DNA from 3 places in the Staphylococcus sp. SA22 genome. Region 1 is predicted to be linked to each of the others. Evidence: predicted binding sites of a transcription regulator. Region 1 holds the regulator's gene; each other region holds the start of a gene.
What was found. Region 1 encodes NrdR, which represses ribonucleotide reductase genes. Its sites were predicted from a motif close to AACACNATATATNGTGTT; they were not measured.
Positions count from the first base shown of each region.

Region 1 (11,265 bases):
GAGTTGAAGCATACATACCTGAATTACCTGCTGATAAAACTGATGTTAAGATAACTGCATTCATAAATGAGGCTGCAAAAGCAAATCCTGCATTTTTAAAAACTAGCGTAAACGGAGAGGTTGCAACGTCATTACCGCCTCCCATTAATGCACTACTATCATAAGGAATTAACATACCGATAACAAAAATGGCTAAAATGTAAAATAATAAAATTCTCCAGAATACTTGTTTAATCGCTTTCGGCACAGCACGTTCAGGATTTTCTGATTCACCAGCTGTAATACCAATTAACTCAGTACCTTGGAATGAGAAACCAGCGATTAAGAATACACCTAGAATTGATAACAAACTTCCTCCTAAGTTGCCACCTAAAATAGGTCCTTCACCTTTATTAAATATTTCAAATCCTACAAAATGTCCACCCATAATTCCTACAATCGTTAATAAACCAATAGCAATAAAAACGATAACTGTAACAACCTTTATTAATGCAAGCCAATATTCACTTTCACCATAGACACGAACCGATAACGAATTCAGACTAAAAATTATAACTAAGAACAACGCACTCCATGCCCAAGCGGGTATGCCTTGCAATGGTGTCCAATATTGAATGACTTGTGCTGCAATCGTAATATCTGCTGCTACAGTTACTACCCAGTTAAACCAATAGTTCCAACCAAGCGCAAACCCTAAAGATGGATCAACAAATCTTGTAGCATATGTACTAAATGAACCTGATACTGGCAAATAGGTAGCCATTTCGCCAAGTGACGTCATTAAGAAAAATACCATTATTCCGATAATTGCGTATCCTATTAATGCACCCAAAGCACCTGCATCATGAATTGCTCCACCAGAAGTTACAAATAAACCTGTACCAATACAACCCCCAATCGCAATCATAGAAATATGACGATCTTTAAGTCCCCTTTTGACAACATTGTTACTTTCATTTCGAACTTTTGACATATAAGCTCCCTTTCCATGTTTTAGAGGCCAAGTAATAAATAACCTTTATTTACTTTCATACCCTTTTTTTACAGAACATAGTGATATTAAAAGTAAAAAAGTGGCTACATACCTTTAAGATATGCAACCACTTTGGCAATTATCTATATAAGGTAGCACATCACATTCTGTGACAGTACAGTTCCTATTCGAAAACTGTCCCAATAGATATAATTTATGGTTCATATCTATTTCGGCATCTTTACCTTTCACTTGTTCAACTTATGTACCATAAATACTTCTGACAAGTTACTAATTAAACATGCAACCTCTAACTCAATTTAATATTTTAACTAACTTGTAATATACAGGATTCATCACGCATAATCAACCCTGTAAAACTTGATACGCAATAAAAGTTTCAAAGCATTTTATTGCGACAACTGTCTATCTATGTTTTTTCAAACGAATTTCATCAACTAGATTCCAGATAAATTCATCTTTTTCAACTGTTTCTTGGTCTTGTGATCCATATTGACGCACATTCACTTGATTATTTTCAACTTCCTTATCCCCAACTACGATTTGATAAGGTATTTTTTGCATTTGAGCTTCTCTAATTTTATAACCCATTTTTTCATTACGGTCATCAATACTTACACGAACGCCTTGAGATTTCAATTCGTCTTGTAATTGGCGCGCATAATCATAATGTAAATCAACGTTAACTGGAATGATTTGAACTTGTTTTGGCGCTAACCAAGTTGGGAATGCACCTTTAGTTTCTTCAGTTAAAAATGCTACAAATCGTTCCATTGTTGATACAACACCACGATGAATAACAACTGGACGATGATGTTCACCATCTTGACCAATATAAGTTAAATCAAAACGTTCTGGTAATAAGAAATCAAGTTGTGCTGTTGATAATGTCTCTTCTTTACCCATCGCTGTTTTAACTTGAACATCTAGTTTCGGACCATAGAATGCTGCTTCACCAATCGCTTCTTCGTACGATAAGCCAAGCTCATCCGCTGCCTCTTTAAGCATATTTTCAGCTTTATTCCACATGTCATCATCATCAAAGTACTTTTCTTTATCTTCAGGGTCTCTATAACTTAATCTAAAGCTATAATCCTCGAAACCAAAGTCTTTATACACATCAATAATCATGTTTACAACGCGTTTGAATTCTTCTTTAATTTGATCAGGTCGAACAAAGATATGTGAATCATTTAAAGTCATACCACGAACACGTTGTAATCCTGATACAGCACCACTTGCTTCATATCTATGCATAGTTCCTAGCTCAGCGATACGGATAGGTAATTCACGATATGAGTGTGGTTTATTCGCATAAATCATCATATGATGTGGACAGTTCATTGGACGTAATACCATAGATTCAGTTTCGTCTAACTGCATTGGTGGGAACATATCTTCTTGATAGTGATCCCAGTGACCAGATGTTTTGTATAAATCAACATTAGCAAGTACTGGTGTATAAACGTGGTCATACCCCATGCTAACTTCTTTATCAACAATGTAACGCTCAATTTCACGTCTAATTGTTGCACCGTTAGGTAACCATAATGGCAAACCAGCACCAACTAATTGGCTATTTGTGAATAATTCTAACTCTTTACCAATTTTACGATGATCACGTTCTTTACGCTCTTCTAACATTTGTAAATGTGCTTTTAATTCTTTTTTATCAAAGAAAGCAGTACCGTATATACGTTGTAACATTTTGTTGTTACTATCTCCACGCCAGTATGCACCTGCTGTAGATAATAGTTTAAACTCTTTAATTTTAGCTGTTGATGGAACGTGAACTCCACGACATAAATCAGTAAAATCACCTTGACTATATAATGTTACATTTTCATCTTCAGGAATCGCGTCGATTAATTCTAATTTGTATTCATCATTGCTGAATAACTCTTTCGCTTCATCTCGTGAAACCACTTTTCGTTCGATTTTCATATTTTCGTTAACGATTTGTTTCATTGTTTTTTCAATTTGTTCAAAGTCATCAGATGAGATGTTTTGGTCAATGTCGAAGTCATAGTAGAAGCCACCTTCTATTACAGGACCAACACCAAATTTAACATTACCATATAATCTTTTAATCGCATGTGCCATTAAATGTGCAGTAGAATGACGTAATACCTCTAACGCTTCTTCACTACCTGGTGTCACAATTTCAATTGATCCATCAGTTTCAAGCGGTTTAGTTAAATCTACAAGTTGCCCGTTAAATTTGCCGGCAACTGCTTTTTTACGTAATCCAGGACTAATTGATTGTGCTATATCTTCAGTAGTAGTACCTTTATCAAACGCCTTTTTATTACCATCTGGAAATTGAATATTAATTTGTTCCATGTTAAACCCTCCTATTTGCTTTATAAATACTTTTATCTGACCTCGTTAAAATATTGAACAACAATCATCGTTTTAACATTAAACCTATTAACAATAAACAGGGAATTTATGACACCAACGAACATTTTTGTCTAAAAAAAACAAAAAATCCCGCCCCTATACAAGGGACGAGATCGTCGTGGTACCACCCTAGTTATTTAATACAAGTTATATATTAAATATCTCTGCTTAAGATAACGGTCTTGAGCCGGGTATTCATTACAAATACCATAAATGAAGTAGTAATCATCTAATTTATTAACCATATTCTCATCAAACAATGGCTTTCTGTGTAATATTGATTAGATCATCTTGTCTTCAATCATTTAAACGATTTAGATTTGTATTCATTATACACCAATCATTTTAAAATTCAATTGTTTCTGAAATTTTCTCCTGATAAAAAGTATGGTGTTGACAAAGATTTGACACGTTCAATAATACGTGCTGCTTTAGTCTTCTCTTCACCATCACGAGTCATCGCTAAATGATGTTCCAATTCACTATAGTCAAAATTAGAACTAAAGAATGTTGGTAATTCATGAACCATTCGATAATGTAGCAAAGGTCCAATTACCTCATCTCTCACCCATGGAGTCACTTCTTCAGCCCCAATATCATCAAGCATTAAAATGTTTGCTTCTCTTACGCGATGTAATTTCTTTTCAAAAGAACCATCTTTAAAGCCACCTTTTAATGTTCTAATAAATTCCGGTAAATAAATAATTGTCGAACGTACCTTCTTAGATTTGAGCTGATTCGCAATTGCACCTAGAATAAAAGATTTACCTGTCCCAAATGGACCATAAAGGTAAAGCCCTTTCACTTGTTCCCCATTAGTTATTGCTGTACAAATATCATCTGCTGCCATAGCTACATCAAGACGGTCTCGATGATTCATATAAATATCTTTCAATTTGGCATTTAAAGTATCTCGTTGCATATGATGAGATGTAATTAACTCAGCTTCAAAGCGTTCTTCGTCGTACTTGATTTTACATGGGCATTGTAAATAGCGTATTTTAATTCGGTTATTATCAACATATAACTCAGGCACATGCCCCTTTACGAAATTTGGACAATCAGCAAATTTATGACCGTCATAATGTTTTTGTTGATCTTTATACTCTTGTAACACATTTAAGTCTTCATCAATCATAGCATTCGTTAATTCAGCTCGATGCGCTTCCAAAAATTGCTTAACATCTGGGTCATTGATTACTTCTTTTTTTATCTTTTCTATTCTTTTTTCAAAGTCCTGCGACGTGTTAATTATACTTTTAAATTGCTTCATTATTGACTGTCCTCCTCCCATTTTTTAGATAATTTATCTAGAAATGCTTGTCGATCTTGCTCTAATTGTTGATCATCTACGCTATTATCTTTAGCCGAATCTTCTTCACTAGGTTTATCTCTATTTTCTAACCATTTAGGTGTTTTTTCTTTTGAAATGCGATTACGCTGCCCATAGTATGAACCACGCTTTTGGTAATTTCCGCTAGAACCCTCATTTTTAGATTGATTAACTTTTTTAGCGTAATTATATGCTTCTTTAGCTGTCTTAATACCTTTTTTCTTCCAATTTGATGCTATTTCCAAAATATACGCTTTAGGAAGTTTCATATCTTCTTTTAACATGACAAATTGCAACAAAATATTAATGACGCCAAAAGACATTTTTTCACGTTCAATTAATTCTTCAACCATTGTCTTTTGCGATATAGTTGGTTCTGATTCAGACCAAGAAGCTAACATATCAATTGGACTCGTTTGTTCAAGTAATTCAAACCATTCATCACTTTGTGGCTTTGGATTCACTTCTGAAGATTTGGCCGTCGAAGATGATGTAGCAGGAGATTTCACCTGTAATTTAGGCATTTGATTTTCGTGTTCCATTAAGTAATACGAGCGTGCTTGTTTACGCATTTCTTCAAAGGATAACTGTTGTCCACTTGTAATTGAATTTAAAATAACATGCTTCATGCCATCTGCTGTTAAACCATATAAAGTCGCGAGTTGTGTAATTAAACGCTTTGCATCTTTGGTAACAATGTCTTGACTAATAAAATGTTTACCTAACATTTGTCTCAACATTTCAAAGTCAAAAGATTCATTTGATAAATCGATACCTTGGTACGGTTCATTAATCGGAATATCACTTGTATCGATATCTATTTTTGTAGACGGCACTTTAAAAACATCAGTAAATTGTCTCGTTACCTGTTTAAATTCACTCAAATCAATTTGTTGATACTCAAAGTATTTCTTCAACTCATGAAATCGACGATGCTCAACTTCACTATATAAAAAGATTGACAACATTGGATCATTAAAAAATAAATGTGCTGAAGGCGGTTGAATTAATTGGTAAACAAATTGTGTTTCTTGTTCATCATGTTTGACAAACGCCTTTAACAATCCAATCGCTTCAAGTAAGTCCATTTGTTGTCTAAACTCTAGTAAATTAATTTTAAGTTCATTCATAAAAATATAATGAGAAAGAATCAATGTTTCATTATGACTTTCTTTAACGAATTGAGTCATAAAATGATATAAACCCACTGCTTGTGCTCCAATTAGCGGTGTATAAAGTCGATTCAATACCTCTAAATGATTCGTATTTAAATCAAAGTGTTGCATAACTTTGAATTGATCCTTTGGTCTTAAGCCGAATTCGAAGGCTTGTCGTCCCATTTAAGCATCACTCCGTTTGTTTTCGCTTAAAATCCCTTGCATCGATGCTAACAATTGATCAACATCTTTAAATTCTTTATAGACTGATGCAAATCTAACATATGAAACTTGATCAACATGCATTAACAAGTTCATAACGTGTTCACCTATATCTCGTGAAGACACTTCCGTATGACCTTCATCTCGTAATTGCCATTCAACCTTGTTTGTTATGTCTTCAAGTTGTTGATATCTAACTGGTCGTTTCTCACAAGAACGCACAAGTCCATTAAGTATTTTTTCTCTTGAAAACTGCTCCCTTGTACCATCTTTTTTCACAACTATAAGCTGACTAACTTCGATATGTTCAAATGTAGTGAATCGTGTTCCACAATTTTCACATTCTCTCCGTCTTCGAATGGCATTTAATTCATCGGCATGCCTTGAATCTACAACTTTAGATTGTGTAGAATTACATTTCGGGCATTTCATTACATCACCCTCTTTATTTTGATTATGCCTAATTATACTATAAATCTAGAGATGAAAAAAGAATCCCTCAATTTAATTCATTTAACCAAATAATGAAACAATAAAAAACATTATATCGTTACATATTAAGTAATATGCATGACAAAATTATTGTATTAAAAATAAAAAACCTAACTCCGAAGTCAGAGTTAGGCTATTAAATAATTGTATTAACTTGCACTTACAGTTTCTTTTGATGTCAAAAGTGCTCCAATTTGCTCAGCAACATCTACAACTCTATTTGAATAACCCCATTCATTATCATACCAAGCAATAACTTTTACTTTATTCCCTGACATGACCATTGTTGATTTTGCATCAATAATAGCTGAATGTGGATTAGTATTGAAATCAACAGACACTAGTGGTTGATGTTCGACTTCAATGATACCTTCTAAACCTGCATTTTCAAAAGCTTGGTTTACTTCTTCTGCAGTTACTTCTTTTTCTAAATCAACAACTAAATCAACGAGCGATACATTCTTTGTTGGTACACGTAATGCCATGCCATGTAATTTACCTTCTAATTCTGGTAATACTTCTTTTAAAGCTTTCGCCGCACCAGTAGAAGTAGGAATAATGCTTTCATTACATGAGCGTGCACGTCTTAAATCTTTATGTGGATTATCAATATTTTTTTGGTCATTTGTAATAGCGTGAACAGTAGTCATTAGACCATTAACTATTCCAAACTGATTATTTAAAACTTTTGCAACTGGACCAATGCAATTAGTAGTACATGAAGCATTACTAAAAATGTCAAATGCTTCTATATCTAATTGGTCATCATTTACGCCTTTAACTACCATTTGAACATGTCCACCTTTTGAAGGACCAGTTAACAATACTTTTTTGGCACCTGCTTTAATATGTGCGATGGCTTTATCACCATGATTAAATTTACCAGTTGCATCTATAGCAATATCGATATCTAATTCTTTCCATGGCAAGTTTTCAGGATTGCGATCAGCAACCAATTTAATTTTATGATCACCAACTTGCAATCCATTTTCAATCGGTTCAACTTTTAGATTATATTTTCCATGTGTTGTATCGTAATTGATTAAATGTGCAATTGTTTCGGGTGGATAACTAGCATTTATCGCTACTACATTTAAATTTTTATTTTGTAATGCAATACGTAATACCATTCTTCCAATTCTACCCATACCATTAATTGCAATATTCGTTGACATTAAAAGCACCCCTTGATTTTTATGTGTTATACTTTATGGAATTAGTATAGCATATTATATGAAATTTGAAAGCGTTTTCCGTTGATTTATTTATCTTTTTTATAAAAAATAGTCATTACTTACATACATCAACGCGTACGTAAAGTAATGACTTATTTATAGAGTAATATTAATCTTCTTCTCCGTAATTCGGCTTTTCAATATAACCTTCTTCTTCTAACAATCTCTCAAGGTTTTGTTTTAATTCAAGTTTATCCCCTAAATTATCGATAACATGATCGGCCATTCGGCTTTTTTTATCAATAGAAATTTGGCTATAGACACGAGCTTTCGCATCTTCTAATGACAAATTATTACGTTGCATTAAACGATCCATTTGTATACTTTCAGAAGTGTATACAACCCACACTTCGTCTACTGTATTTTCCAATTCATTTTCAAATAATAATGGAATATCCATGATTACATTATATCCTTGTTTTAAATATTCTTGCTTTTCTTCTTCCATAATATCTCGCACGATAGGATGTATGATAGCATTTAATTCTAAGCGTTTTTCTGGATGGTTAAACACTAAATCACCCATATAACGACGATTCATCTCACCATTTTCATCAATAGCTTCATCACCAAAGACTTCTCGTACTTGAGCTAAACCTTTACTCCCCTTTTTAACAGCTTCCCTGGCTGCTTTATCAGCATCTACTACTTTAAAACCGAATACGGATAAGAGTTCTGATACTGTTGATTTTCCTGAGGCGATTCCACCTGTTAGACCAATAACTTTCGGCATAATTTCACTCTTTCTTTATTTTTGACATACTGGACAATAATGACTATTTCTTGTCGCGATGATTTTTGTTTCAATTTGACTTCCACACACTTTGCATACCGGCTGCTTATATACATTAAGATGCAATTGCATCTCACCAGTTTTTCCATCAGCATGACGATAATCTGAAATACTTGTACCGCCAAATTTAATACCTTCTTCTAGTACTTCTCTAACATAATAAAAAACCATTTCTTGTTGTTGGTGTGTTAAGTCTTTTACTTTTTTATCTGGTAAAACACCTGCACGAAACAACGCTTCACATGCGTAAATATTTCCACAACCTGCGATTACTTTATGATCCAAAATCACTTGTTTGATTGGTTTATTCTTATTAGACTGTTGATGAATTCGATTTAAATAATACGTCAATGCTTCATTTGAAAAAGGTTCAGGCGCTATTTCTAAAAATGAAGGATAAGATGCTACAGACGCAACATTTCTAATTTCTCCAAAACGACGTATATCTGAATAAATTAACTTTTTGTCATTTGACAACTCAAAAATAACATGCCAATGTTTACGATAATTAGGTATCATAATATCTTCAAGTTCATTTACAATGAAAAAACCACCCGCCATACCTAAATGGCTAATTAATGTACGTTGTTCTCGTTTATTATCTAGTTGAAAAACGATATATTTACTTCTTCGTTCTACATTAGTAATGGTATAGCCTTCCGATAAAGTTTTAAAAGTATCTAATTCAATTCCTTTTATAATTGTTTCCTTGCCTTGAGCTTTACCTTCGATTACTTTATCCGAAAATATAACGTGTTCAATTTTTTGATTTATAACGTAGGGTTCAATTCCTCTTTTTACATGTTCTACTTCTGGTAATTCGGGCATACCATTAACCTCACTTTATTTTGCATCATACCAAGTTGCACCATAACTTGAGTCTACTTTTAATGGAACATCTAATTGCAATGCATTTTCCATTATCTCTTCTACAAATTCACTAAATGAATCTACTTCTGACTTAGGTACTTCAAAAATTAATTCATCGTGCACTTGTAATAATAGTTTAGCTTGATATGTTGTCTCTTTCATTTTTTGCGCAAATTTAACCATTGCCAGTTTAATGATATCTGCAGCACTGCCTTGTATTGGCGTATTCATAGCAGTACGTTCAGCAAAGCCGCGTAAATTAAAGTTACGACTCGTAATATCAGGAATATAGCGTCGACGATGTAGCAATGTTTCCACGTAACCTAAAGCTTTGGCATCTTTTACAATATCAGACATATATTGTTTTACACCTGGGAAACTAGCTAAATAATCATCAATGAATGCTTTTGCTTTTTTACGAGTAATACCTAAACTTTGACTTAAACCATAATCACTTATCCCATAAACAATTCCAAAGTTAACCGCTTTTGCTTGACGACGCATTAAACTATCGACTTGATCAGCTTCTACACCAAATACTTTCATAGCAGTTGCTGTATGAATATCATCGCCGTTGATAAATGCTTCTTTCATACTCTCATCTTGTGTAATGTGTGCTAATACACGCAATTCAATTTGAGAATAATCTGCTGATAATATAACGCTATCTTTTGAAGTTGGTTTAAAGGCTTTTCTTATTTTACGCCCTTCTTCAAGTCTAACCGGAATATTTTGTAAATTAGGATCTACACTTGATAAACGTCCAGTTTGCGCTAAAGTTTGGTTAAAACGTGTATGGATACGTTGATCATCACTAATTACCTTTTGCAATCCTTCAACATAAGTAGACTGTAACTTAGATAATTGACGATATTCTAAAATATAATCAATGATAGGATGTTCACCTTGCAATTGCTCTAAGACATCTACAGCAGTAGAATATCCTGTTTTCGTCTTTTTAATAACAGGTAATTGTAATGTCTCAAACAATACAACACCTAATTGCTTAGGAGAATTTATATTAAAATCTTCACCAGCTGCATCATGTATATTTCGAATTAAGACATCTAATTTTTCTTGAATTTCTTTTTCCATTTCTTCTAAATCATGAACATCTGTATATATACCAATTTCTTCCATTTCACTTAAAATCTTAGCTAGCGGTAGCTCTAAATCAGCTAAGAGTTCTACCTGATTGTATTCTTCTAATTGTTTATCCATATTTGGTTTCACAAAGTAAATTGCATCAGTAATAGAAGCAACATATGGATTTAAAACATCATCTTCAGGCACCTTAAATTTCTTACCTTTTCCATATATACTCACATCGTCTTTCACAAAACTTTGACCGTACAATGAAACAACTGATTGAACATCACTAATCGTACGAGATGGATCAATTATATAACTGGCCAACATAATATCGAATGAAATATTTTGAATATCAATTCCCAATCTATGTGATGCTACATATGTTTTTTTAGCATCATATACGACTTTTTTCGTATTCGGATTTTCTAACCATGAAACTAGTTCGGCATAATTATTTATGTCATCCGCATTAATTACAATATGTTTCTCACCTGTAAATAAAGAGAATTTTAAAATATTATTTCGCAAATAGTTACCACCCTCTAATTCGAAATGGATGGCCGCTTCTTTCAATGAAGTAAAATCAACATTATCAAAAGACGTTTCAATTTCAAATGTCTTTTCTATTGCATCTTCAACGCTTGCTGATTGATCAATGTCAGCCAACAATTGTT
Region 1 is NZ_JBSZQY010000008.1:72,876-84,140, forward strand. Features, by position in the region: gene ACXQH5_RS08640 (amino acid permease) at 1-973, opposite strand, end outside; lysine riboswitch at 1,119-1,294, opposite strand; gene thrS (threonine--tRNA ligase) at 1,400-3,337, opposite strand; gene ACXQH5_RS08650 (hypothetical protein) at 3,535-3,657, opposite strand; gene dnaI (primosomal protein DnaI) at 3,750-4,670, opposite strand; gene ACXQH5_RS08660 (replication initiation and membrane attachment family protein) at 4,670-6,070, opposite strand; gene nrdR (transcriptional regulator NrdR) at 6,071-6,541, opposite strand; gene gap (type I glyceraldehyde-3-phosphate dehydrogenase) at 6,751-7,776, opposite strand; gene coaE (dephospho-CoA kinase) at 7,946-8,569, opposite strand; gene mutM (bifunctional DNA-formamidopyrimidine glycosylase/DNA-(apurinic or apyrimidinic site) lyase) at 8,585-9,457, opposite strand; gene polA (DNA polymerase I) at 9,473-11,265, opposite strand, start outside.

Region 2 (11,265 bases), on a different contig from region 1:
ATATTTGTAAAAACAAAGCGGGTAAATGAACTTTATGAAGCACTTTTAAATGTAGGGTGTATTACGCGACCATTTCCAACCGGTGTTAGAATTACAATTGGTTTTAAAGAACAAAATGATAAAATGTTAGAAGTTTTATCAAACTTTAAATACGAATAGTAAGTGTCGTCACATTGTATAAAAATGTGCTAAAATGCAGTGTGAATTAAGAGGCGAGAGTATTCAGTGGTAAAATGTGACAATAGATGATATTGTTTTGTATCAATTGCTTTTTTGCTATACTGAATCAATACTGATATTTTGAGGAGAAGATTAAAATGACCCGTAAATCAATCGCGATTGATATGGATGAAGTATTGGCAGATACATTAGGAGAAATCATTGATGCTGTCAATTTTAGAGCGGATTTAGGTATTAAAATGGAAGCTTTGAATGGTCAAAAACTTAAACATGTTATTCCCGAACATGATGGATTAATTACAGAAGTATTGAGAGAACCAGGCTTCTTCAGACATCTTAAAGTGATGCCGCATGCACAAGAAGTTGTGAAAAAATTAACTGAACATTATGATGTATATATTGCTACAGCAGCAATGGATGTACCAACATCATTTAGTGATAAATATGAATGGTTACTAGAGTTCTTTCCATTTTTAGATCCTCAGCATTTTGTTTTTTGTGGTAGAAAAAACATCGTTAAAGCTGATTATTTAATAGATGACAATCCTAGACAGCTTGAAATTTTTACTGGTACACCGATTATGTTTACAGCAGTGCATAATATTAATGATGATCGATTTGAACGCGTAAATAGCTGGAAAGATGTTGAACAGTATTTTTTAGATAATATTGAGAAATAAAAATATATCACTTGAAGCATTTCATGTAGCAAATAAAATCATATACTGGGGCCCCAACAAAGAGAATTTCGAAAAGAAATTCTACAAACAATGCGAGTTGGGGTGGGGCCCCAACACAGAGAAATTGGAACGCCAATTTCTACAGGCAATGCGAGTTGGGGTGGGCCCCAACATAAAGAAATACTTTTTCTTTAGAAATTAGTATTTCTTATGCATGAGTTGCACTCATGCATTCCTATTTTTAAGTACACATTAGCTGTGACTAATGATAAAGAATCGCTACATAATCAACCATTAGTCGTTCTTTATCATTTCCGTCTCACTCTCAATAAATGTAAGTCTATCTCATTATTATAAATCGGATGAATGTGTTAATCTATGTCAGATTACACGTCATCCGATTTTTTATAGAATTTGAAAAAGACGCATAAACCACTATGATTTAAAATACAATATCAATCATTTTAGTGGCATGCGCCAAAATTATATGTCTGTTTTTGAAACAGGGTAATAGCTTAAAGCTAATAACAACGAATATAATGTACGTTGAATCTTATGATTACACTTTAAACCTAATATAATATCCCGTTAAGATCATTCCGGATGCTTACAAATCATTGACAGTAAGTAACTGAATGGCATTTGGTATAACCTCAATATCAATAGGTGTTTCTAATGAAATTTCGCCATCAATATCAACTTTCATTGCTGGATCTGTTGTAAGTGAAATCTTTTTACCAGGTATATGCTCAATACCTTGAGTAATTTCATTCCAATTCATGCTATCACGCTTTTTAAAAATATCATTTAAAATACTGAAACTTTGTTCATTAAAAATGAAAGTGTTCAGTTCACCATCTTGAGGAGACAAATCAGTCAATGGTATACGACTACCACCAATAAATGGACCATTTGCTGATAGTATCATGGTCGTTTCGCCAGAATATGTCTTATCATCAATTGATAATTGATAATTAAATTGTGTTGGATTTAGCAGTGTTTTGACAGTTGATCCAATATAACTCAATTTACCAAATATATCTTTTGAACCATCTTGTACGTTTTCAGCGTTTTGAACAATTAGACCTAAGCCAACAAAGTTGAGTGCATATTGATTATTTATTTTAATTACATCGTATGTACCAACTTGTGCAGAAATCATTTGTTCACTAGCTTGTTTATGATTAGGTGCTATATTTAGCGTTTTTGTAAAATCATTAAAAGTACCGCCTGGTAAAATGCCAATAGGGAGTTGAAGGTCATGTGTCATAACACCATTTATAAGTTCGTTAACCGTGCCATCACCGCCAAGAATAAATAATATATCTACATCTTTTGCATAGTTTTTAGTTTTGATTTCTTGGCAATATTTAATAATGTCACCTTCGTTTTCACTCAATTGAATAGAAAGATGCTTACAAATTGAACTTAATGCTGTTGTAACTTCCCCAATACCTTGATTAATATTTTTTAATCCACTATGTTCATGGTAAAAGAGGACACCATGTGTATATTTATTTTCCATAGTTTAGCCTACTTTCTAAAAATTGGTTCATTAAATATATATATACCCACTTTTAATTGTTAATACCAAAAATATGTTTTTAAATAGAGAAAATGGTAATAACTGACATTGATGTCTATAGAGTGGGACGAGAAAATATAGTTATAGCTGTCTATAACGAGCATATTAAGCTTTTATTTATACTGATATCTTGAATTTAATTAATAGAAACCTATAAAAAAACAGTAAGCCATTTAAATGACTTACTGTTTTTTAAATTAGGCCAACAATATTAACGTATACCTTTCATCGCTTTGATGATTAAAGGTGAGAATGCTAATACAATTGTTGTAACAATAATTGCAACAACACCTAGGAAAATAAAGTAATTTGTTTGACCTAGTGGTTCTATTAACTTAACTAAAGTACCATTGATTGCTTGTGCAGAAGCGTTAGTTAAGTACCAAATACTCATCATTTGGGCATTAAATGCTTTAGGTGCTAACTTAACAGCAGCACTATTACCCGTTGGTGATAAGCAAAGCTCACCGATAACACAAATAATGTACGATAGAATAACCCAGTTAACTGAGAAGTTTGATGAACCTGATGCATAACCTACAATACCAATTAGTATGTATGACGCACCTGCTAAGAACGTACCAATTGCAAATTTTACTGGCAGGCTAGGTTGTTTAGTTCCAAGCTTTTGCCATAAAAGTGAAATAATTGGAGCTAATAATAAAATAAATAATGGGTTAATTGATTGGAAGATCGCTTCACCAAAGTTTGTTTTCCAACCAAATAGGTTTAATTTCATATCTGAATGTTCAATTCCATAAATGTTTAATACATTAGACCCTTGTTCTTGAATAGCCCAGAACACCATTCCAAGAATAAATAATGGAATAAATGCTTTAACACGAGAACGTTCAGTATCAGTGACATCTTTGCTTCTAATAATTAAAGTGAAGTAAATGATTGGTAATGCAATACCTAATACTAAAACAGTATTACTAACTAAGTTAAATGATAATGAGTTAGTTAATGCACCAATAACGATAATTAATACAATTGCTAAGACAACACTTCCGATAATAAGACCATACTTTTTCTTTTCAGCTGGTGTCAATGGGTTAGTAGGTTTCATACCAACGCTACCTAAGTTTTTGCGGTTGAAAAGTACATACCATACTAAACCTAATGCCATACCAACTGCTGCAATCAAGAATCCGCCGTGGAAGTTTTTAACATTAACAAAGTGTTGCAAAATAATAGGTGATAATAATGCACCCATATTAACTGACATATAGAAAATAACAAAACCTGCATCCATACGTCTATCATTTTCAGGATATAAACGGCCAACGATATTTGAAATGTTTGGCTTCATTAAACCTGAACCAATAATGATGAAGAACATTGATGTGAATAAGCCGATTAATGCAAATGGTAAGCTTAAACAAATATGTCCGATAATAATAAATACGGCACCTAATAAAGTAGCGCCTCTAGTGCCCGTAATTCTGTCAGCAATCCATCCGCCTGGTATTGATGTCATATAGATTAATGAACCATAAACTGACATAATTGACATAGCTGTTGTTTTATCAATTCCAAGGCCATTATCTGTTACGGCAAAGTACATGTAGAAAATGAGTAGGGCACGCATGCCATAATAACTAAACCTTTCCCAGAACTCTACAAAGAAGAGTACGCCTAGTCCTCGAGGATGCCCGAAAAATCCTGTTTGAGGTATGTCTTGAATTTGATTTCCATGGGAGTTTTGTTGTGTCATTTATACATCCCATCCTTTCTTCCCCTAATACAATAGTTTAAGTAAATTTGATTGTGCCTTATCAACTAAATATTCCACAAATCACAAAAAAATAAAAATATTGAGAATATTCTGCTATTAAGCGCGCACAATTAATTAGAGATAATATAAAAATATACTTATTGACGTTAAAGTGCAATAGGTTTCTATAAAAATGTTGTTTAATTCGTGTACTAATATTCTTTTGGTGTACTTTGGTATAAAATGTTATTTTAATGTAACCTATTATGTATGCTAAATGAAAAACACACCAATAAGTTAGGAAAATCAACTTATTGGTGTGTTTATTAAATGATTCATTTAACGATTATCTATTTTTTCGGGATATAAATCATGATTCATTAAACGATGCTCAGCCATTTTTTCATATTTAGAATTTGGACGTCCATAGTTTGTATAAGGATCAATAGAAATTCCACCACGTGGTGTGAACTTGCCCCAGACTTCAATATAATGTGGGTCCATAAGCTCTATCAAATCATTCATAATAATATTCATACAATCTTCGTGGAAATCACCGTGATTTCTGAAACTAAATAAGTATAATTTCAAAGATTTTGATTCGACCATTTTAACGTTTGGAATATATGAAATATAGATAGTTGCAAAATCTGGTTGCCCAGTAATCGGACATAATGATGTGAATTCTGGACAGTTGAATTTTACGAAATAGTCACGACCTTGATGCTTATTATCAAACGATTCTAATACATCGGGACGATAGTCAAAATTGTAAGTATTGTCTTGATTTCCTAATAAAGTTATATCTTGTAATTCATCTTGTTGACGGCCATGTGCCATATAAAGCGCTCCTTTAAATTTATTTTTTTATTATTTTGGCGTCTCGGCGTGCTTTTTCAAACATGTAATAACTTGCACCAATAATAACGACGTAACCTAATGTTGCATAGAAATCTGGAGATTCTCCGAATAGAATAAATCCAAGTATTGCTGTGAAAATTATAGATGCATACGTGAAAATAGAAATATCTTTTGCTGCTGCAAAACTATATGCTAATGTAACACCAATTTGACCCACAGCGGCAGCTAAGCCAGCCCCTAATAGATAAAGTATTTGCATCTGACTCATTGGTTCATAAGTATATGCAGTGAAAGGTATTAAAACGATGACAGAAAATAAGGAGAAGTAAAATACTATAGTATATGGTGCTTCTCTTGTACTAAGTGCTCGAACACATGTATATGCTGATGCTGCAAAAATACCTGAGAATAAGCCAGCTAATGATGGAATCATAGATGATGAAAATTCAGGTTTCACTATTAAAAGCATACCTAAAATAGCAATTATCATTGCTGTTATTTGATACTTCCTTACCTTTTCATGTAAGAAAACAATGCTTAATAAAATCGTCCAGAAAGGATTAAGTTTCATTAATGAATCGGCATCACTAAGCACCATATGATCAATGGCATAAATATTTAACAATACACCAATAAGTCCAAGTGTTGATCGTGTTATTAATAAGGGTTGACTTGAAAGTCTGCCAAACATTGGCTGATGGTATTTATATATAAAAAATAATGGAATAAACATTGCTACTAAGTTTCGTGCTAATGATTTTTGAAAAACAGGAAGGTCACCTGCAAGTCTGAAAAACACTGACATAAAACTGAAACCAATAGCCGAAATTAAAATGGCAATGATACCTTTTACTTTAGGATTCAATTTTATCGCCTCTTTTATATAAAATTAACGTATTTATATTAGCATAAAACAACATGTTGTGCATAAATAGTTGAAAATTACTATAAAAAGACTATAATAGACTTTACCGAACAAACGTTCTGTGTTTATTTGTCGGAATAATAGGGCATTACACTTTTATGAATGTTTGTGTTATTACATAAAACAAATATCAATTCAGTATCAAGCTAATAAGCTTTTTCTTGATTTCTGTTGATACAATTGAGATTGACACAGATTTAAAAAAATCAAGTGATATCTACTAAAAATTTTTTTTAAATTTGTTCAAGTTTTTCTAATTTAGTATTGGTGCCTAGTTGGAACGTTTTACGAACATTCGATTAGAAAATGGCACTTTAAATCATAGTGTGTCTTATGTATAATGAAACACATAATATAGTGTTGGTAAAACGAAAAAGACACAATATCTTGTGTTTTGTATGCAAATGCTTTATTTATGAAGAAATTACATTTAAAAGTAATTTAACACAGAAATTTAATAGTTATTATCAATTAATAGTCATATTTTTAGAAAATGTACTGAGCAAATGGAAGATATCCAATGATGTAAACACTACATATAGTGATTTTTATACATTCAACCCATATAAGCTACTATTTTCTCAAATATAAATCTATGCAATTGGTTTACATTTGAGAAAATAAGTAGCTTCATTATAGTTAATACAATGCTGAGATAACCATAGTAACCATGTTGTTAAAGCATTTTTTAATTGTAATGACTACTTTATTTAAAAGGGTTGAAGAAAGAAGGTGATCCAATGAAAATAATATATTTTTCATTTACTGGAAATGTCCGTCGTTTTATTAAGAGAACAGAACTTGAAAATACGCTTGAGATTACAGCAGAAAATTGTATGGAACCAGTTCATGAACCGTTTATTATCGTTACTGGCACTATTGGATTTGGAGAAGTACCAGAACCCGTTCAATCTTTTTTAGAAGTTAATCATCAATACATCAGAGGTGTGGCAGCTAGCGGTAATCGAAATTGGGGACTAAATTTCGCAAAAGCGGGTCGCACGATATCAGAAGAGTATAATGTCCCTTTATTAATGAAGTTTGAGTTACATGGAAAAAACAAAGACGTTATTGAATTTAAGAACAAGGTGGGTAATTTTAATGAAAACCATGGAAGAGAAAAAGTACAATCATATTGAATTAAATAATGAGGTCACTAAACGAAGAGAAGATGGATTCTTTAGTTTAGAAAAAGACCAAGAAGCTTTAGTAGCTTATTTAGAAGAAGTAAAAGACAAAACAATCTTCTTCGACACTGAAATCGAGCGTTTGCGTTATTTAGTAGACAACGATTTTTATTTCAATGTGTTTGATATTTATAGTGAAGCGGATTTAATTGAAATCACTGATTATGCAAAATCAATCCCGTTTAATTTTGCAAGTTATATGTCAGCTAGTAAATTTTTCAAAGATTACGCTTTGAAAACAAATGATAAAAGTCAATATTTAGAAGACTATAATCAACACGTTGCCATTGTTGCTTTATACCTAGCAAATGGTAATAAAGCACAAGCTAAACAATTTATTTCTGCTATGGTTGAACAAAGATATCAACCAGCGACACCAACATTTTTAAACGCAGGCCGTGCGCGTCGTGGTGAGCTAGTGTCATGTTTCTTATTAGAAGTGGATGACAGCTTAAATTCAATTAACTTTATTGATTCAACTGCAAAACAATTAAGTAAAATTGGGGGCGGCGTTGCAATTAACTTATCTAAATTGCGTGCACGTGGTGAAGCAATTAAAGGAATTAAAGGCGTAGCGAAAGGCGTTTTACCTATTGCTAAGTCACTTGAAGGTGGCTTTAGCTATGCAGATCAACTTGGTCAACGCCCTGGTGCTGGTGCAGTGTACTTAAATATCTTCCATTATGATGTAGAAGAATTTTTAGATACTAAAAAAGTAAATGCGGATGAAGATTTACGTTTATCTACAATATCAACTGGTTTAATTGTTCCATCTAAATTCTTCGATTTAGCTAAAGAAGGTAAGGACTTTTATATGTTTGCACCTCATACAGTTAAAGAAGAATATAGTGTGACATTAGACGATATCGATTTAGAAAAATATTATGATGACATGGTTGCAAACCCAAATGTTGAGAAAAAGAAAAAGAATGCGCGTGAAATGTTGAATTTAATTGCGCAAACACAATTACAATCAGGTTATCCATACTTAATGTTTAAAGATAATGCTAACAGAGTGCATCCGAATTCAAACATTGGACAAATTAAAATGAGTAACTTATGTACGGAAATTTTCCAACTACAAGAAACTTCAATTATTAACGACTATGGTATTGAAGACGAAATCAAACGTGATATTTCTTGTAACTTAGGCTCATTAAATATTGTTAATGTAATGGAAAGCGGAAAATTCAGAGATTCAGTTCACTCTGGTATGGACGCATTAACTGTTGTAAGTGATGTAGCAAATATTCAAAATGCACCAGGAGTTAGAAAAGCTAACAGTGAATTACATTCAGTTGGTCTTGGTGTGATGAATTTACACGGTTACCTAGCAAAAAATAAAATTGGTTATGAGTCAGAAGAAGCAAAAGATTTTGCAAATATCTTCTTTATGATGATGAATTTCTACTCAATCGAACGTTCAATGGAAATCGCTAAAGAGCGTGGTATCAAATATCAAGACTTTGAAAAGTCTGATTATGCTAATGGCAAATATTTCGAGTTCTATACAACTCAAGAATTTGAACCTCAATTCGAAAAAGTACGTGAATTATTCGACGGTATGGCTATTCCTACTTCTGAGGATTGGAAGAAACTACAACAAGATGTTGAACAATATGGTTTATATCATGCATATAGATTAGCAATTGCTCCAACACAAAGTATTTCTTATGTTCAAAATGCAACAAGCTCTGTAATGCCAATCGTTGACCAAATTGAACGTCGTACTTATGGTAATGCGGAAACATTTTACCCTATGCCATTCTTATCACCACAAACAATGTGGTACTACAAATCAGCATTCAATACTGATCAGATGAAATTAATCGATTTAATAGCGACAATTCAAACGCATATTGACCAAGGTATCTCAACGATACTTTATGTTAATTCTGAAATTTCTACACGTGAGTTAGCAAGATTATATGTATATGCGCACTATAAAGGATTAAAATCTCTTTACTATACTAGAAATAAATTATTAAGTGTAGAAGAATGTACAAGTTGTTCTATCTAACAATTAAATGTTGAAAATGACAAACAGCTAATCATCTGGTCTGAATTAGCAGATGATTAGACTGCTATGTCTGTATTTGTCAATTATTGAGTAACATTACAGGAGGAAATTATATTCATGATAGCTGTTAATTGGAACACACAAGAAGATATGACGAATATGTTTTGGAGACAAAATATATCTCAAATGTGGGTTGAAACAGAATTTAAAGTATCAAAAGACATTGCAAGTTGGAAGACTTTATCTGAAGCTGAACAAGACACATTTAAAAAAGCATTAGCTGGTTTAACAGGCTTAGATACACATCAAGCAGATGATGGTATGCCTTTAGTTATGCTACATACGACTGACTTAAGGAAAAAAGCAGTTTATTCATTTATGGCGATGATGGAGCAAATACACGCGAAAAGCTATTCACATATTTTCACAACACTATTACCATCTAGTGAAACAAACTACTTATTAGATGAATGGGTTTTAGAGGAACCTCATTTAAAATATAAATCTGATAAAATTGTTGCTAATTATCACAAACTTTGGGGTAAAGAAGCTTCGATATACGACCAATATATGGCCAGAGTTACGAGTGTATTTTTAGAAACATTCTTATTCTTCTCAGGTTTCTATTATCCACTATATCTAGCTGGTCAAGGAAAAATGACGACATCAGGTGAAATCATTCGTAAAATTCTTTTAGATGAATCTATTCATGGTGTATTTACCGGTTTAGATGCACAGCATTTACGAAATGAACTATCTGAAAGTGAGAAACAAAAAGCAGACCAAGAAATGTATAAATTGCTAAATGACTTGTATTTAAATGAAGAGTCATACACAAAAATGTTATACGATGATCTTGGAATCACTGAAGATGTGCTAAACTATGTTAAATATAATGGAAACAAAGCACTTTCAAACTTAGGCTTTGAACCTTATTTTGAGGAACGTGAATTTAACCCAATCATTGAGAATGCCTTAGATACAACAACTAAAAACCATGACTTCTTCTCAGTAAAAGGTGATGGTTATGTATTAGCATTAAACGTAGAAGCATTACAAGATGATGACTTTGTATTTGACAACAAATAACAATTAAATTAAAAGACCTTCACATGTAAAGGGAAATAGCGATTCGTTTCGTCTTGACTCCTACATGTTGAAGGTCTTTTTTTATGTGTATTTAAATCATTATGAGACTGAGTCAGAAATCAATGTTCTAAGATATACAATGTTATTTATATTGGCAGTAGTTGGCGGGGCCCCAACACAGAAGCTGGCGGAAAGTCAGCTTACAATAACGTGCAAGTTGGCGGGGCCCCAACACAGAAGCTGGCGGAAAGTCAGCTTACAATAATGTGCAAGTTGGTGGGGCCCCAACACTGAGAATTTCGAAATGAAATTCTACAGACAATGCAAGTTGGGGTGTGGGTCTCAACATAAAGAAAAACTTTTTCTTTAGAAATTATCATTTCCACTCATGTATTCCTTTTTAAGTACACATTAGCTGAGGCTAATGTTAAGAATCACTACATAATCAATCATTAGTAGTTTACATCATTTCCTCTATTCCCAGATATCAAAATCTTAAGTGTTCTATTTTACTTTAAGTAAACAAAATACACATTCTGAAAAATTAAATTTCAGTTTAATTGCAAATATCAATAAAATTGACACTAAATTATTTGAAAGGCTATTGAAATTATGGTCAAAAAACGCTACTATTAATGAGAAATATTATCAATGATAATGGTTATCATTAATTTAAAGGGAGAAAAATTTGTAATGAAGTATTTATTAAAGGGAAATATTTTGCTTCTATTACTAATATTGTTGACAATTATTTCGTTGTTTATAGGTGTGAGTGAACTATCAATTAAAGATTTACTACATTTAACTGAGTCACAGCGGAATATTTTATTCTCAAGCCGAATACCAAGGACGATGAGTATTTTAATTGCTGGAAGTTCGTTGGCTTTAGCAGGCTTGATAATGCAACAAATGATGCAAAATAAGTTTGTTAGTCCGACTACAGCTGGAACGATGGAATGGGCTAAACTAGGTATTTTAATTGCTTTATTGTTCTTTCCAACCGGTCATATTTTATTAAAAC
Region 2 is NZ_JBSZQY010000002.1:192,870-204,134, reverse strand. Features, by position in the region: gene hisC (histidinol-phosphate transaminase) at 1-159, shown strand, start outside; gene ACXQH5_RS03145 (5' nucleotidase, NT5C type) at 318-860, shown strand; gene ACXQH5_RS03140 (diacylglycerol/lipid kinase family protein) at 1,468-2,385, opposite strand; gene ACXQH5_RS03135 (hypothetical protein) at 2,478-2,579, shown strand; gene ACXQH5_RS03130 (peptide MFS transporter) at 2,657-4,162, opposite strand; gene ACXQH5_RS03125 (hypothetical protein) at 4,224-4,472, opposite strand; gene queF (preQ(1) synthase) at 4,502-5,002, opposite strand; gene ACXQH5_RS03115 (DMT family transporter) at 5,022-5,888, opposite strand; gene nrdI (class Ib ribonucleoside-diphosphate reductase assembly flavoprotein NrdI) at 6,689-7,087, shown strand; gene nrdE (class 1b ribonucleoside-diphosphate reductase subunit alpha) at 7,050-9,155, shown strand; gene nrdF (class 1b ribonucleoside-diphosphate reductase subunit beta) at 9,273-10,244, shown strand; gene ACXQH5_RS03095 (hypothetical protein) at 10,744-10,899, shown strand; gene ACXQH5_RS03090 (ABC transporter permease) at 10,938-11,265, shown strand, end outside.
Region 2: the regulator NrdR is predicted to act here: its motif matches at 6,477-6,494, upstream of nrdI (class Ib ribonucleoside-diphosphate reductase assembly flavoprotein NrdI).

Region 3 (11,265 bases), on a different contig from region 1:
TTCCTTCTCTCAATTTACTTATATAAATCCTACCACGAAAGCTTTCAAGAAAACACAATTAAATGTCTATTTAGTGAACTTTTTAAGGTTGTACACTCTTTTAATGTCTGCCAATTAGGTCAATTAATCATCACAATGTACAATTAACTCTACTTTCAGTTCATATACTCACACACACCGTTTTTGAACAACACATTAACTTCTCATTTAGATAAAACGCAAAAAAGCCTGGCACCAATACAATAGATGCCAGACTAAGAGTCTACTATATAAATTTATTTAGCGTATGGTTTCACTTCGATTGCACCTTCATTTTCATCATGAACACCATGCTTATAATAATCAATATATTGTGGCTCTAAAGGCTTTCTGCCACGTATAATGTCTGCTGCTTTTTCAGCTAACATTAAAACAGGTGCATGTATATTGCCATTTGTCGTACGTGGCATAGCTGATGCATCAACTACACGTAAATTTTCCATACCGTGGACTTTCATTGTTAACGGGTCAACTACTGCCATTGGATCTGAAGCAGGACCCATTTTAGCACTACAAGATGGGTGTAATGCTGTTTCACCATCTCTACGAACCCAATCAAGAATTTCTTCGTCTGTTTGCACTTCTGGTCCTGGTGAAATTTCTCCACCATTGAATGGATCCATTGCTTTTTGAGATAAAATATTTCTTGCTACACGAATTGCTTCTACCCACTCTTTTTTATCTTCTTCTGTTGATAAATAATTAAAGCGGATACTTGGTTTTTCGAATGGATCTTTAGATTTGATTTTCAAGCTACCACGAGAGTTTGAATACATTGGTCCTACGTGAACTTGATAACCATGTGCGACCGCTGCCTTTTGACCATCATATCTTACAGCTATTGGTAAGAAATGGAACATTAAGTTAGGATAATCAACTTCGTTATTTGAACGTACAAATCCGCCACCTTCAAAATGGTTAGATGCTGCTGCACCTGTACGTGTGAAAATCCATTGTAAACCAATAAATGGCATGCGCTTGATATCTAAGCTTGGCTGTAATGATACAGGTTCCTTACATTTATGTTGAATGTATACCTCTAAGTGATCTTCAAAGTTTTCACCCACACCAGGTAAATGAACACGTGGCTCAATGCCTTTTGATTTTAGGAACTCTGAATCACCGATACCAGATAATTGTAGTAATTGTGGCGTATTGAATGCCCCACCAGACAAAATGACTTCATTAGCATCGATCGTATGTAGTTTGCCATTTTTCTTATACGTAACACCAGTTGCTCTTCTACCTTCATAATGAATTTCAGTAACAAAGGCACGTGTTTCAACGGTTAAGTTTTTACGCTTCATAGCTGGATGTAAATATGCTCTTGAAGCTGACATTCGGCGACCACGATGTACTTGACTATCGAACGGTCCAAAACCTTCTTGTCTAAATCCATTCACATCAGGTGTTTTATGATAGCCTGCTTCAACACCTGCATCAAAGAATGACTGGAATAAAGGATTCGTTGCTGGCCCTCGTTTTAATTTAATTGGTCCATCATGGCCTCTAAATTTATCATAAGGCGCTGCACCGTATGTTTTTTCTAATTTTTTAAAATACGGTAAACAGTGCGCAAAATCCCAAGTTTCCATACCTTCTGGTTCTGCCCAGCCTTCATAGTCCATTGGATTACCACGTTGATAAATCATGCCATTAATCGAACTTGATCCACCTAAAACTTTACCTCGGGCATGTGCTACTTTACGACCGCCCATATGTGGTTCTTCATCTGTTGAATAAATCCAATCGTAAAATTTATTGCCTGAAGGGAACATTAACGCAGCAGGCATTTGGATAAATAAATCCCAAAAATAATCACTGCGACCCGCTTCTAATACTAAGACTTCTTTATCTTTATCTTCACTCAGACGATTACCTAGTACAGAACCTGCACTGCCTCCTCCAATGATGACATAATCATATGATTTATTTTTGTTACTCATCGTTATGACCTCCAAAGTTTGTTGTATTTCAAAGTGAGTATTGCATGAAATATTTGTTAGTGGCTGATTGGTTATCGTTGAATTGCTAAACTTAGCTAACCAAAACACTCGATTTTACTTTTATGATTGTTACTAACAGTCATGAAATAATCTATGATTCATTTTGCGTTTAGTCCAAATTATCAATCAACATATCGCCACTTATACAAAACAAAGTGAGTGTCTTGTGTTCTTACAATGGCACTCACCTTATCTAATTTTTATTTGCTAAACCAATTCACTAATTGTGGATTTGTATTTGTTAAAATGTGTTTTGAAACAAGGTACTCTTCTAAGCCTTCTTTGCCTAATTCTCTACCGATACCTGATTGTTTGTATCCACCCCATGGCGCTTGTGCAAAATATGGATGGAAATCATTAATCCACACCGTTCCAAGTTTCAACTTGTTAGCAACGCGTTGTGCTTTTCCAATATCTTTAGAAAATACAGCACCTGCTAAACCATATATAGAATCATTCGCTAATTGAATCGCTTCTTGTTCAGTTTCAAAGCCTTCTACAGTAACGACAGGTCCGAAAACCTCTTCTTGTACAATACGCATTGACGTATCACAATTTGTAATGACTGTTGGCTCGAAGAATAGACCATCTTTTAAATCGTCTCTATCTGGACGTTTACCACCAACAGCAATTGTTGCGCCTTCTGCTTTAGCTACATCCATATAAGATTCGATTTTATTACGATGTTCTGTTGAAATCACTGGTCCCATTTCAGTATCAGCATCAAAACCATTACCTAATTTGATTTTTTTCACGCGATCAATAAGTGCTTGCTCAAATTTGTCTTTAATACTGTTTTGTACTAATATTCTTGATCCTGCTGAACAAACTTGACCTGCATGGAAATATCCACCATTTAACGCTTGGTCTACCGCCAATTCAAAATCAGCATCATCAAAGATAATGTTTGGATTTTTACCGCCAAGTTCCAAGGCAATATTCGTAACATTATTAGCAGCATTTTTCATAATATGCTTACCAGTCTCAATGCCACCTGTAAATGATACAAGGTCAACCTCTTTATGACCTGACATTACGTCACCAACTTCAGAACCTGCACCTAGAATAAGATTAATTGTTCCTTTAGGGAAACCAACTTCTTCCATTAATTCAAAAACACGTATTGTTGTTAATGGTGTAATTTCACTTGGTTTCATAACTAGTGAACAACCCGTAGCAAGCGCTGGCGCAATTTTCCATGATGCTTGTAATAACGGATAATTCCAAGGTGTAATTTGTGTAACTACACCTACTGGTTCTTTAACAATTTTGCTTTCTGTATCTGGAATTGGTGAATCAATCATTTCGCCACCATCTTTATCTGCTAATCCAGCAAAATACATAAACACATTATGAATATCATCCATATCTGCATATGATTCTTCTAACGTTTTTCCAGTATCTAATGTTTCTAATCGTGCTAACGCTTCGCGATGTTCTTTGATCTTGTCCGCGATGGCACGTACTTTTTTACCTCTTGTTTCAGCAGTTTCTTGCGACCATTCACCAGACTCAAACGCACGTCTTGCAGCTAAGATTGCACGTTCTGCATCCTCTTTTGTCCCTTCAGAAACCGTAAATATCACTTCTTGATTGTAAGGATTGATAATATCTCTTGTATTTTTATTCGCGCTTTCAACCCACTCACCATCAATATATTGACGCTGAGATAAATGTTTTAAAAGTTCCATTCAACAACCTCCGTTAAGTTTGTTAAATTTTTATTTAACGAATTTTACAAACTTATGTTAGCATAGAAATGAAAAATGTGTCAATTTACAAAACAACTCAAGAATTAAGTTTTGTAGATTCGTTAGATTTTTATTTAACGAAACATTTAACTTTAATGCTTTAAATATTTTTAATGTCTTTTTTTAGAAAAGGTTTTATAATGTATTAGTATTTATTTTAACGTGACCAAAATGATGTACGGAGGTGCAATGATGACTCGTTCTCAGAACAAACAGCAACAATTAGAACAAGCAAAAGATATTGTAATTAATTCAATTGGACAGACAATGGATTTGTATGGCACTAATAGAAGTGTAGGAAACTTATATGGCACTATGGTGTTTGAAGGCAGTATGACGCTTGATGAAATGCGTCATCAATTGCAAATGAGCAAACCAAGTATGAGTGCTGGCGTTAAGAAATTGCAGGAATTTGATATTGTTAAACAACAATTTACGAGAGGAAGCCGCAAACAACATTTTATCGCCGAGAAAGACTTTTTCATCTTTTTCCGAAACTTTTTCACTAAAAAATTTCAGCGTGAAATTGACATCAATGTCGAAGCAGTAAAAGATGCTCAGGCTATTATCAATCCATTACTTGAAAGCAGTGATTTAACTGAAGCTGAAACACAAGAGGCACAAAAAATTAAAGTTCAGCTTGATCATACACATGTTTATTACGAATGGTTAGAACAGTTAACCGAAGCGATTGAAAGCGGTGAAATTTTCAAATATTTCCCAATTCCAGAACAGCCTTCTGATTCTGAAAACTAAAATTGACTCAAACAACGACAATAACAACAATATATACTTAAAACAATGCAATAGGTGCACGAAATAAACGGTAATTTCTATCTCAATAAATAGAAATTACCGTTTTTGCTTAATATGACAATCAATTATGGAGTTATAAAATTCAAAATCTTATGCATCATTTATTGAATTATAAATTATCGTCTTGTTCTTCTTCTGATACTTGAACGATTCGCAATGAACGACGTTCAACTTCTTTTAATTTTTCAGCACGCGTTTCAAGTTTAATTCTATCGCGTCCTAAAATGATTAAAAATGATATCATCATGAAAATAAAAATAACAATTAATGGCACACTTGCCAGTATTGAAGCAGTTTTCAATACTTCTAATGCACGTTCGCCACCAACTAGCATCAATGAAAATGGCAATAAGCACAATGCAAATGCCCAGAATAAACGATTGGCACGTAATGGTTCGCCTACCACTTTTTTCTGAGATGCTGCCGCTAAAATATATGAACCCGAATCAAATGTTGTTGCTAAGAATAAGAAAGCAGATACTAAGAATAGTACAATCATCAATGATGGGAATGGTAAATGATGCACCACTTCAATAATGGTTGCCTCTGTACCATGTGTATTTAAATATTGTGTTACATTAAACTGTCCAGAAATTTGTAAATATACAGCATAGTTACCAAAAATACCAAAGAATAATACACATCCAAGCGTTCCATAAATAATTGTTCCTAGCACAACTTCTTTAAGGCGTCGACCTTTTGAAATTCTAGCGATAAATAAACCGATAAATGGCGCATATACTAACCACCATGACCAGTAGAATATTGTCCAGTCTTGTGGGAAATTCGTTTCTTTTCGACCTTTAATACCACCGAACGGTTCTAACCATGTTGCCATATGGAAAAAATCTCTCAACATATTTCCGAACCCTGTCACTGTCGTTTCCATAATAAAAACAGTCGGTCCAATAATAAATATAAAGGCTAAAAGTACAAATGATAGCCAAACGTTGATATCACTTAACTTTTGAATACCTTTTTTCAATCCTGTATACGAACTAATGGCAAATATAACCGTGATTGTTAATAAAATGGCCGAACGTAATATCATATTTTTACCATCTAAACCAGTTAATCTTTCTATGCCTGCAGAAATTAATGGCACACCTAACGCTAGTGATGTTGCCGCACCACCTAGCAATCCAAAGATAAATAAGATATCTACAACTTTACCTACAAATTTATCTGTTTGACCTTTTAAAATCGGACGACAAGCTTGACTAATTTTATATACCGGTTGTTTTTTAACAAACACTAAATAACCAATTGGTAATGCTGGTAAAACGTAAATAGCCCAAGCAATTGGTCCCCAGTGGAACATACCATATTGCGTCGCATATTGGAGTGCTTCATCACTCATACTTTTCGCGCCATTTGGTGGAACTTGATAGTAAAAAGCCCATTCAATAACGCCCCAGTATAAAATATCAGAGCCTATGCCTGCACAAAACAGCATTGCCGCCCATGTAAATGTATTAAATTCTGGTTTATCACTTGCTTTACCAAGTGTGACATTACCATATTTACCAAATGCGATATACATTACAAAGCAAAAAATCGCCAGCCCCATAAATAAATATATCGAACCAATTGAATCAGAAATGGCACTATTAATACCAGTGATGATATCTTCACTTGCTTTTGGAAAAGCCATCATAGGTATAACTGCAAAAAGAAGTACAGCTACTGTCCCTATAAAGGTCGTCCAGTCCATAACTTTCTCTTTTTTCAATTGTGCTCCCCCTAATTATTAATTTTATGAATCCTGTTTCGATTTATCTCAAAATGTAATAATTATATTGATTCACAAAATTGACAATAACTAATATTTAATAATAATGCAAATTTCATACAATTTGAAACTTGGCAATTATTGAATATTTATATAATTTTTCTCGTAATAAACAAAACTTTAATAGCGCTAAAACAGCTGTGTTAAGTTATGATTTAACGAATTTAACAAATTTTACTAGGACGGCATTTAAGAATATTTATACGTTTTTAACGAATATTTATTTATTGTAAAACGCTACCAAAAAGTTAGACTTCCTTCCCACTAAAGTCCCACTTTTCACTTTCAACTTTTTTAAAAAACGGATATGCAACTTTTAGTATTAGTATCAAAATGATTGTTAGGTCATATTCTATCAATATATTTTTCTAAAGAATTGCTTTTATTAACTTTCAATTATGTACCTAACATAAAAAGAAGCCAAGGCAACGGATGTTACCTTGACTTCTAATACATTTTCAACTAACAATATATTCAATCATACGCGCATGCGAGAGTGATTGTTGTACATCTATAATTCGTTGATTTAAAGAACCTTTATATGGTAAATCAGGTTTGAATAAGTGTTGTATAAATAGCCCATCTACTAAAACGTCAATGTATGATAATAACTCTCGACGTTCTGTACAATCATTTGCTAAATATTCATATAAAAATCCAGTCCATACCCAAATTGTCTTTGTATTTCCAAAACGTGCTCGAAATGCTTTGACAAGATTTAATGTAATATCCAAATTACAAAATGGTTCGCCACCTAATAGACTTAGCCCAGATATATAATCATGATCGCAATCATCTAATATTTCTGCTAATATTTCATCAGTGTATTTCTCGCCATATCTGAACTTTTGTGAGGCTTTGTTGTAACATCCAACACAATTAAATGGACATCCAGATACATAAACACTGCATCTTACTCCTTCACCGTCAACAAAGCTATTTGATTCTATTTTAGCAATATAACCTTGTCCTTGTTTAATGTCTAAAAGTGTCATTCTTTAGGCGCTTTCATATGTTTTACTCGTGCGCAAATTTCTTTATGACGGCCTTTAATTACTGGACGTTGAACTGGATTGCCTAAGTAACCACATGTTCGTTTAACGACATCAACTGTTTTAGGATTATCATTGCCACAGTTCGGGCATTTAAATCCTTTTTCAGTTGCTTCAAAATCTCCATCGTAATCACATTCATAACAATGATCAATCGGAATATTTGTACCTAAGTAACCAACTTTGTCATAAGAGTAGTCCCATACCGCTTCTAGTGCTTTCAAATTGTGTTGCAATTTCGGATACTCACAATAGTGAATGAAACCACCACTCGCATAATAAGGATAATCTTTTTCAAAATCTAACTTTTCAAAAGGTGTAACATCTTTACGTACATCATAATGGAAAGAGTTTTGATAATATCCTTTATCTGTAATGTCTTTAATATCTCCAAATCTCTCTTGGTCTAAACGACAAAAACGATCCGTTAGCGATTCACTCGGCGTACTGTAAATACTGAACCAAATGTCATATAATTCTGTCCATTTCATTTGATAACGTTTCATTTCTTTAAGAATTTCAAGCGTAAATGCTTTTGCTTCTTGAGATGTTTCCCAGTCTGGACCATAGAAAACAGTAGCTGTTTCGTATAACCCAATATAGCCCATTGAAATCGTTGCACGTTTGTTTTTAAATAACTCAGCAACATCATCTGTTTCTTTTAATTTATAGTTAAAAGCGCCACTTTTATATAAAATTGGTGCGTTATTCGGTACAGCATCTTTCAAACGATTTATACGATAAAGTAATGCATCATGTAACACATCGATACGTTCATAAAAGATTTCCCAGAATTTCGTCATATTACCGGCAGATTCTAATGCCATTCTAGGTAAATTAAGTGTAACAACACCAAGATTACAACGACCATTATTTTCAAAATGACCTTCCGCATCTTTCCAACTTGGTAAAAATGAACGACAACCCATTGGTGCTTTGAAATCACCTAATATTTCTACGAGTTTGTCATAATTTAAAATATCTGGATACATACGTTTCGTTGAACACTTTAATGCTAGTTGTTTAATGTCATAGTTCGGATCTTGCGGACTAAAGTTGGTTCCTTTTTTTATTGAAAATACAAGTTTTGGGAAAATCGCTGTCGTGCGGTCTTTTCCTAAGCCTTTGATACGAGTATTTAAGATAGCTTGTTGAATTTTGCGACTTAAATGATCTGTGCCTAAGCCGAATCCTAATGTTACAAAAGGTGTCTGTCCATTAGATGTATATAAGGTATTAATTTCATATTCTAAACTTTCAATCGCATCATTGATGTCTTTAGTGACTTGTTGATCAACATAACGATCAATTTCAGATTCTTTGACAAATTGCTTTGCGATATTTCTATGTTGTTCTTCATTATGTCGTGCATATGTACTAAGTAATTCGTCAACGCGGTCAACCGTACAGCCACCATATTGACTGCTAGAAACATTGGCTATAATTTGTACAAGCTGCGCTGATGCAGTTTGTATTGATTTTGGTGAAGTTACATTCGCGTTGCCTATTTCAAATCCATTATGTAGCATATTTTTAGCATCTATTAAACAACAGTTTGTTAACGGTTGGAATGGATGATAATCTAAGTCGTGAAAATGTATGTCCCCTCTTTGATGTGCATCTGCAACGTGCTTTGGTAATAAATGATTTAATGCGTAAGATTTAGAAACGATACCTGCTGTTAAATCTCTCATTGTTGAAAATGTATCACTATCTTTGTTGGCATTTTCGTTAACAATAGCAGGATCTTTAGAAATCAAACCCGTTAATGCTTCTTCGATTTGATTCATTTTACCCCTTCTTCCTATATATTGTGTCTACCCATTACGTTATACCACTATATATAGTATTTTCAAATTTTTATTAGTCTGTTAACTAAAACGTCACAAAGTTATTAACATTTAGTGAAATTCATATTTCCACACAATTATTTCATTAATTTTTAAAATTGTTTAAAGATTCGTCCGTCATTTCGACATGTTTATGCAACTATTATTTCATTTTGTAACGGGACCATAGTTTCTATTTTTTTCATACTTAAATCGTCACAATACCCATCAACATTGCAATTACTAACATAACGATGGCGAATCCCCAAATCCAAAAGAATGCATACTTAATATACGTGCCCATATTTGCCTCTGCTAAACCAATTGCCAACCATAAGGCTGGTGAAAATGGGCTGACAAATGTACCTATAATATTCCCTATGACCATTGAATAAGCTGTTGATACAGACGGTACACCAAATTGCCCTGCTGTTTGTTCGACGATCGGTAACACAGCAAAATAATAAGCGTCTGTGCTAGTTAGTAAATCTAATGGTACGCCAAGTAAACCTACAATAATATGCAAGTATGGTCCTACTTCTGCAGGAATCACTTTGATTAAATTCGTCGCAATCGCTTTAAGCATACCGGTTTCATTTAGTACACCTAAAAACATACCTGCTGCAATAATCACTGCAGCCATCATTAATGCATTCGGCGCATGCGCTCTTAATCGCTCCATTTGTTCATCCACTGATTTAAAATTAATAACAAGCGCCAACGAGACACCTATCATGAATGCAAATTCAGGTGGCGCAATATTTATTAACATCGCTAGAATAACAGCTAAAGTTAAAGCTGTATTCACCCATTTTATCCATGGTTTTGTTCGTGCACGTCCTTTTACAGGAAACCTTACATCTTGATCTCGTTCATATACTTCAACTAATTTATGTACATCTATATCTTGTGTTTGAGGTAATTCATTGCTAGCAATTGCTTTTTTGATACGTTTTTGTTCTTTAAATCCAAGATATACCGCAAACAACATAACAAGAATGAATCCTATTATTTGAATAGGAATTAATCCATACCATAATTCATTGACACTTTTGGCTTTTAACACTGCAGCTACACGTGCCATTGGACCTCCCCAAGGTACCATGTTCATAATCGCAGCACTTAATGCTAATAGTAAAATCAATAAATATTTATTCATATTTAACGCTTTATATAAAGGTAATAATGCAGGAATAGAAAGCAAAAATGTTACCGCACCGGCACCATCTAATTGGGCTATTGTGCCAATTAAAGCTGTCATTGCACAGACAATAACGACATTGCCTCGTGTCATTAATATTAAGCGTTTGACAAGCGGCTTGAATAAACCACTATCGTTCATGATGCCAAAGAAAATAATGGCAAAGATAAACATAATAACAACGTTGATGACTTGATCTAACCCTTTAGCAAAAAATCCAACCAAATCTGTCACACTATATCCTAAAATCATTGCCCCTAAGCAAGGTATGATTGTCATACCTACAACAGGATTTATTTTTTTGGCAATGAGTAAACCTACAATTGAAATAATAATAATGAGCCCCATTACTGTTAACCATAAATTATCACTACTCATATTATTTTCTCCCTCCATTAAATATAAAATTCACATAATCCCCCTCTTTAACTTAAATATTATAATTAATATAATTTTTTATATTTAAGTTATCTCATTTTATCAAAAAAATCTTTTTTGCGTAATAGTTAATTCGGATATCTAATTTTTATGCAGTGTCTCTAATGACTATTTGAATCCAATTGACTAATTTGAATCTTTTCATAAGTATCATTTTTAATAGCAATGGTTGAATTCTCGGTTCTATTACACAAAAAAACTGGCTAAAATTAGCTATTATTCATAGCAACTTCAACCAGTTTTTCTAATAACCTATATATTTATTAAGATTTTTCAAATCGTCTATTTCTCTATGTTAGAAATCATCTTACATATGTTTATCATCTTCGCTTAGAAATTAT
Region 3 is NZ_JBSZQY010000007.1:17,189-28,453, forward strand. Features, by position in the region: gene betA (choline dehydrogenase) at 276-1,985, opposite strand; gene betB (betaine-aldehyde dehydrogenase) at 2,246-3,736, opposite strand; gene ACXQH5_RS07695 (hypothetical protein) at 3,805-3,900, shown strand; gene cudC (choline uptake/conversion transcriptional regulator CudC) at 3,989-4,552, shown strand; gene ACXQH5_RS07705 (BCCT family transporter) at 4,722-6,344, opposite strand; gene ACXQH5_RS07710 (hypothetical protein) at 6,476-6,637, shown strand; gene ACXQH5_RS07715 (hypothetical protein) at 6,653-6,763, opposite strand; gene nrdG (anaerobic ribonucleoside-triphosphate reductase activating protein) at 6,863-7,399, opposite strand; gene nrdD (anaerobic ribonucleoside-triphosphate reductase) at 7,396-9,246, opposite strand; gene ACXQH5_RS07730 (CitMHS family transporter) at 9,494-10,864, opposite strand.
Region 3: the regulator NrdR is predicted to act here: its motif matches at 9,290-9,307, upstream of nrdD (anaerobic ribonucleoside-triphosphate reductase).